Regions from separate parts of the Desulfobulbus oralis genome, predicted to be linked through region 3. Evidence: riboswitches for the same ligand, from Rfam matches in the RefSeq annotation. Region 3 holds a riboswitch; each other region holds the start of a gene.
What was found. Region 3 has a riboswitch for cobalamin ahead of CAY53_RS08620 (ribonucleoside triphosphate reductase). Riboswitches for the same ligand answer to the same signal wherever they lie in the genome.
Positions count from the first base shown of each region.

Region 1: another riboswitch for cobalamin. It lies ahead of CAY53_RS05780 (MATE family efflux transporter); the one in region 3 lies ahead of CAY53_RS08620 (ribonucleoside triphosphate reductase).
Region 2: another riboswitch for cobalamin. It lies ahead of CAY53_RS04730 (methylmalonyl-CoA mutase family protein); the one in region 3 lies ahead of CAY53_RS08620 (ribonucleoside triphosphate reductase).

Region 1 is NZ_CP021255.1:1,300,053-1,302,248, forward strand. Features, by position in the region: gene CAY53_RS05780 (MATE family efflux transporter) at 1-1,157, opposite strand, end outside; cobalamin riboswitch at 1,310-1,518, opposite strand; gene CAY53_RS05785 (DUF438 domain-containing protein) at 1,692-2,196, opposite strand, start outside.
Region 2 is NZ_CP021255.1:1,068,221-1,070,416, reverse strand. Features, by position in the region: gene CAY53_RS13725 (RHS repeat-associated core domain-containing protein) at 1-282, opposite strand, end outside; partial or broken gene CAY53_RS14075 (IS30 family transposase) at 318-437, shown strand; cobalamin riboswitch at 1,077-1,280, shown strand; gene CAY53_RS04730 (methylmalonyl-CoA mutase family protein) at 1,392-2,196, shown strand, end outside.
Region 3 is NZ_CP021255.1:1,943,189-1,945,384, forward strand. Features, by position in the region: gene CAY53_RS08620 (ribonucleoside triphosphate reductase) at 1-1,404, opposite strand, end outside; cobalamin riboswitch at 1,557-1,751, opposite strand; gene CAY53_RS08630 (CBS domain-containing protein) at 2,028-2,196, opposite strand, start outside.

The DNA of each region.
Region 1 (2,196 bases), 640 kb from region 3:
ATCGTTGAATTGCGGATGGGCGCCGTGCAGGTGGCGCCGGAGAACAGGCCGTACCAGACCAGACCGGGAGCCATGGCCGGCACATAGAGGATCAGATAGAACATGTATTGGCGGCACAGGCCCAGCACCTGTTCCAGATCGGTGAAGCAGCGCAGGATCAGGTTGGGGCCAAGCAGCAAGAGCAGCGCCAGCGCCGCGCCCAGCCAGCACATGCTCCGCGCCGCCACGTTCCTGCTCTCGAAAAAGGCCGCCCGGTTCCGGCTGCCCACAGATCTGCCGGCAAAGACCGAAGCGGCATTGGCCAGGCCGTCGAAGAGCGAGGCCATCAGATACTGCAACTGGAAGAGAATGGCGTTGGCGGCCAGCACATCCGAGCCCATGCCCGCGCCCCGGGCGACAAAGATGTTGGTCATGGTCATCAGGCAGAGGGTGCGGATAAAGAAGTCGCCGTTGACCGCGAGTATTTTTTTGAGCCCGGCAGGATCCCCGATCCTGTGGGCGTGTTGGGCAATCATGGAGCGGGGAATCTGCCTCAGTACAAAATGGCAACCCAGCAGGAAGGAGAAGATCTGGGCGATCAGGGTTGCCGCCGCCACGCCGGACACGGCCAGGTGGAGGCCCAGCACAAAGAGCAGGTCCAGAAGAATGTTGAGGATATTGGCCCCGATCTGCAGCACCAGGACATGTCGCACAAGGCCGCGGCCCATGAGCCAGCCGAGATTGACATAATGGATCAGCACCAGGGGGGCGCCCCAGATCAGGATATGAAAGTACTGGCTGGCGCAGCGGGCCACATCGGGCTCGGCATGGTAGATGGCCATTGCGCCCCGGTGCAGGGGCAGTTGGCAGATGGTCAGCGTGAGGCCGATCAGCGTGGCGATGCAGAGCGGCCGGAGCCAGGAGCAGACCATGTCTTCCGGCCTGTTTTGCCCCAGGCTCTGGGCGGAAAAGCCGGAGGTCGCGACCCGGAGAAAGCCGAAAAGCCAGTAGATGGTGTTGAAGATGACCGTGCCGACCGCTACGCCGCCGATAAAGACCGGACTGTCCAGACGGCCGACAACCGCGGTGTCCACCGCGCCCAGAAGGGGCTGGGTCATGGTGGCCAGCATAAAGGGGATGGCAAGACGCAGATAGCGGCGAAGAGAGATGGATTCCATGACAGAACAGGCTGTTGGGCTCTCTATCTTTGCAGCGGCCGATTCGGAGACTGCCACCCGCGGAAAAAGGGACAAAAAAACCCGGACCGTCTGCACGATCCGGGATGCCCTTTTCTCCTCGAATGAAGCGCGCAGCCTCTTGTCCGCGGAGGCGCGTGTGCTGTTTTCAGGCAGGTCTTCTGACTCCCGGCTCATCCTCCCATTACGTCTTCCCGTTGCTCCCGATCAATCTGGCCAACAGTGACTTTTGTAATGTTCGTCCCCGGTTACAGCGGCGGGCCCGTCCCGGATTTGCACCGGGTTCCCATTTTCAGCCCGTCCGCGCCGGCGGAAACGGGCCACCTGAAACATTGGGTCGTCATCACGACCTGTTGATTCCCCCATACCCGTTTTCCTCCAGGCTGTCAAGAAAGGACAGGCATGGAACCGGGAAATGCAACTACGGCGCAGACCCGAAAAACAAAAGCATCTGGACTCCCCGGTTTTCCGGCCCTGCGAACCGGGGGCAGCCCGCACGGCCGCCCTGGCTGTCCATCATCCCTTGACGAAGTGCTTTTTGATCGCATCCATCTGCTGCACGCACTCCATGGTGCCGATGAACCGGCCCTTCCGGTCGCGCACCGCCATGTAGCGCACGAGGAAGGAATGGCCCTGTTTCTCCATCCACACGTCCATGGTGTCGCGGGCGCCGCTTTTGAAATCTGCGATGAGCCGGCGCACCATGGCCTCGATTTTGGGCGGGTGGCAGAGATAGACTTCCCGGTCCAAGGCTGCCAGCGGCCTTTTGAAGAACTTTTCACCCTCGTTGAAGTAGCGGTTGATGTCGTTCGCGTCCACGAAGGTGATTTCCAGCGGGAGGGTGTTCAGCATGGCGCCGAGCTGTTCCACCGTGAGGTGCCCGCTCGGCAGCACGATTTCACCCGCTTCGGCCGCAGCTGCATTGCGCAGTGCAGGCGAGTCCTTCCAGATGGGCGCGTCTTCCGCCCGCTGCCAAAGGGGAATCGCCGGGGTGAGGCAGGGCTCGTAGTCCTGCAGGTCG
Region 2 (2,196 bases), 870 kb from region 3:
ATCGTTGATGTAGTAGTACAGGCCAGGCCGGAGTTCGTATTCCCGAAGCGCCACCGGCTCCTGCCCCAGCCAGACATATTCCCTCAGTACCCTGCCGTTCCCGGCAATCTCCGCAAGCAGACGGCTCTCCAGATCATACAGATAGTACGTGGTCTTCGCACCCACGGTCTTCCGAACACGACGGTTCTGGCTGTCATAGCCGTAGCCGGCTAGCTCCTGACCGTTCCGCCGGACTGTTTTCAGACGACCAAGAGCATCCCAGCCGAAGCTGCGCAGCCCCATCCGACAGCAACCGTCATATCGTCGAAGACAAGATCACGGAAGAAATACTCCGCAACGTCGCAGAACGGTTGAATAACCGGCCGCGCAAATGTTTACACTACCAGACTCCCGCTGAGGTTTTTAACCAGGCCCTCACCGGTGCATTTGCAATTTGAATTCACCCCGGCATGTGGAAACCCTTTGCCGTTTTTGATTTCCTTTGGGCCCTGCTCTTTGTCATGGCCTATGTGCGTCTGGGAAAAGACGACACAGCACGGTAAAAGCGGCATTGTTGCCTTTTAGCAGCCCGTTGAAAAACCATGTTTTTGGTTCCAGGCTACAGGAGTTTCAAATTCCAAGTAGCAAAGAATCAGTGAGTTGCTCCTCTGCCTGACACAGTTTTTTCCTCGCAATACGTATTGCTGCGACTCTTTCAACGGGCTGCCATGGCACTACGGCCTTTCTCATTCAGCACAGGGAAGAGCCATTTCAAGTCCGCGCCGCACTGTTTCAGGCATACCGTTTCAGCCTCTTGCCGGGCCCGCACCTTTTGGCTTGCTGTTTTATCCGAATTATGGCTTGCTAATGTTCAGCTTCTTCTTTTCCGGCGCCCGTTTCCGGTCGTATCCTGTGCGGGTGGCGGGGCGGCAGGTTCCGATGCAGCAATCCGGGCCGACACGCTATCGTTGAGCCCGATTCCAGAAAGGAGCCGCCAAATCGAAACAACCCCGGATCTTTTTGTTCCGGCCTTTGTTGACGGCACATCCGACCATCTCACTTCAAGGAGGCACAAACGGCCGGCCGCACGGCTGGCTCCAAAAAATGCAAAAAGCGGTGTCGCCGGCTGTGAGCTGACCGGCGGTGAAAAGGGAAAACGGTGCAAATCCGTTGCGGTCCGGCCGCTGTATCCGGGGACAAAGCGCTCTTTTGTGCCACTGACCACCAATCCGGTGGCCGGGAAGGTTCGGCGCGAAGGATGATCCGGAAGCCAGAAGACCTGCCGTTTTTTGAGATCAGTTCAGACGGCCCGTGTTTCCGTTTGTTGATCGACATGCGTTTTCGCAGGCGATACAGACACTCGTGCGACGTCCCGGACGGGGCAAGCGCCACATCACAAACAGGAGGTAGCAATGGGATCGACACTGGATATCCTCAAGGATTTCCCACCGGTCACCAAGGAAGAGTGGCGGGCCAAGGTGGAAGCCGATCTGAAGGGCAAGCCCTTTGAAAAGCTGATCAAAAAAACGTACGAAGGCATCGATATTCAGCCTCTTTACCTGCAGGAAGACCTGGAAGGTCTGGCCTATGTGGACAGCCAGCCCGGCGAAGCGCCCTTTGTCCGCGGCATCAGGGCTTCCGGTGCGGTTAGCATGCCATGGCAGGTGTCGCAGGAACTGCGCAGCGCGGATCCCGCCGAATGGAACAAAACCGCGAAGCACGCCCTGCAAAAGGGACAGACCAGTCTGAACATTGTCCTGGACGAAGCCACCCAGAACGGCTTCGATGCCGATAATGCGACCGCGGAAACAGCGGGCAGGGATGGGTTGTCCCTGAACACCCTTGCGGATGCGGAGCTGGCCTTCAGGGATATTGATCTGACCGCGCAGGAATGCCGTCTGGCCACCGGCCCATCCGGCCTGGCCGCCACGGCCCTCCTGGCGGCGCGGATCCAGGCGGCCGGGCAGGACACGGCCAAACTGCGCGGCAGCATTTCGGCCGACCCCCTGGGCACGCTGGCCCGCACCGGTACCCTGCCGCTGTCCCTGGAAAGGGCCTATGCCCACATGGCGGCTCTGACCCGCTGGGCGGCGGCCACAGCGCCCAATCTGCGGACCATCGCCGTTGACGCCAGCGCCTATCAGGAGAGCGGGGGCAGTGCGGTGCAGGACATCGCCAGCGCTCTCGCCACCGGCGCCGAATATCTGCGCGAGCTGG
Region 3 (2,196 bases):
GCGCTGGATCACCTTGCGCTTGATTTCCAGGCTGTTCCTGCCCAGTTCCAGCAAGTGGTCGAGGCGCTGGTACAGCCCGGCCCCGTCCCCCTGGTGTTCATAGCCCAGCCGGGCGCAGTTGATGGTCACCACGCCTATGGACCCGGTCTGTTCGGCCGAACCGAAGAGGCCATTGCCCCGCTTGAGCAGTTCCCTAAGGTCGAGCTGCAGACGGCAGCACATGGAGCGCACCATGTTGGGACTGAGTTCCGAGTTGATGAAGTTCTGGAAATAGGGCAGGCCGTATTTTGCGGTCATGGCGAAGAGGCGCTCGGCATTTTCGCTTTCCCAGGGGAAGTCGGGGGTGATGTTATAGGTCGGGATCGGGAAGGTGAAGACCCGTCCCCTGGCATCGCCCGTGGTCATGACCTCGATATAGGCCCGGTTGATCAGGTCCATTTCCTCCTGCAGCTCGCCGTAGCTGAAGGGCATCTCCCTGCCGCCGATCACCGGGATCTGGGGCTTCAGGTCATCCGGGCAGGTCCAGTCGAAGGTCAGATTGGTGAAGGGGGTTTGCGTGCCCCAGCGCGAGGGCACGTTCAGGTTGAAGATCAGCTCCTGGATGTTCTGCCGGACCTCCTCGAAAGAGAGCCTGTCCTTGCGCACGAAGGGCGCCATATAGGTGTCGAAGGAGCTGAAGGCCTGAGCCCCGGCCCACTCGTTCTGCAGGGTGCCGAGAAAGTTGACGATCTGCCCGACCGCGCTCGACATGTGTTTGGGTGGAGAGGCCTCGATCTTGCCGGGCACGCCGTTGAAGCCTTCGCTCAGGAGCATGCGCAGAGACCAGCCGGCGCAGTAGCCGGAAAGCATATCCAGATCGTGGAGATGCAGACTGCCGTCGCGGTGGGCTGCGCCGATTTCCGGGGGATAGACGTGGTTGAGCCAGTAGTTGGCCGTCACCTTGCCGGAGACGTTGAGAATCAGGCCGCCCAGGGAGTAGCCCTGATTGGCATTGGCATTGACCCGCCAGTCGGACTGGTCGAGGTACTCGTTGATCGAGGCGGAGACATCCACCACGGTTTTCCTGTCCTGCCGCAGCTTGCTGCGCTGCTCACGGTAGACCGCGTAGGCGCGCATCGTGGCGAAATGGTTGGCGGCAATCAGGGTCTGCTCGACAATGTCCTGGATCTGCTCGACATGCGGGCTGGCGCCGGTGAAGCGGTGCCGCAGCACCTTGAGCACCTGCCAGGTCAGGAGCCAGGCCTCCTCGGCATCGAATTCACCGGTGGCACGGCCGGCCCTGAGCAGGGCCTTCTGGATCTTGCCTTCGTCAAAAGGGACGACCGCACCGGTCCGGCGGATGACCTGGTCGGGAACGGGCGGCTGCGTGTCCCCCGCGGAAAAGACGGCTGAAAATGGCTGCATGGCAGGGCTCCTTTTGTAGGGATGCGGGCAAAAGGAGCGAGGTGGCAGCACAGAGTGCGGATGCAGAAAAAAAGCAGGCGCCAGCAGGGCAGGCGAATGTTTTTTGCACTCTGTTTGCTGAGTCCCACACCCCCAGTTCCCGAGGGGTTGGTCTGCGACGTCAGGCAGCGGCAGGTCTTCTGGCTCGCGAATCGTCCTCCGGGCAGTCTTCCCGATCGCATGATCAGTGACGTGGCAGCCCTTTGTCCTCGCTCACAGCGGCGGGTCCGCGGGGGCATAGCCTGATGGCCGGCCTCACCCCTCTTCCCTTTCAGGCCCTTGCGGGCACCGTGCCTAGATGCGGTAGATCTCCATATATAGTGGAGACTAGATACCACGGTACTATATATCGCGTCAATGCCTTTTTATCTGGCAGGAAACACCCCTGACCGGATGATGAACAAGGGGCCATGCGCGCCAAAGGTGCAGAAAAACTGAGGCTCTCCGCGTGCGTGCAGCTCTCCGCTGCCGGCAGAGGTCATGGCGAAAAGCGGAAAGCAAAAAGCCCCGGCCAGATCTTCCAGCCAGGGCATAATAAAGACGGCATGGCCGGTTGACATCGCTCCGGCCATGCCAGCGCTTCGCTATTTGGCGAAGTCAGGCTGGTCGCGCAGATAGACCTCGCCCCCGCGGTTCCAATAGCGCACGCAGGGCAGCTCTCGCAGGCTTTCCAGGGCCCTGCTTTCCTCCGCCTCGTCGTCCGACCAGAAGCAGATCAGGACTTCGCGCGTTTTGTCGTCCTCCGACAGGGTC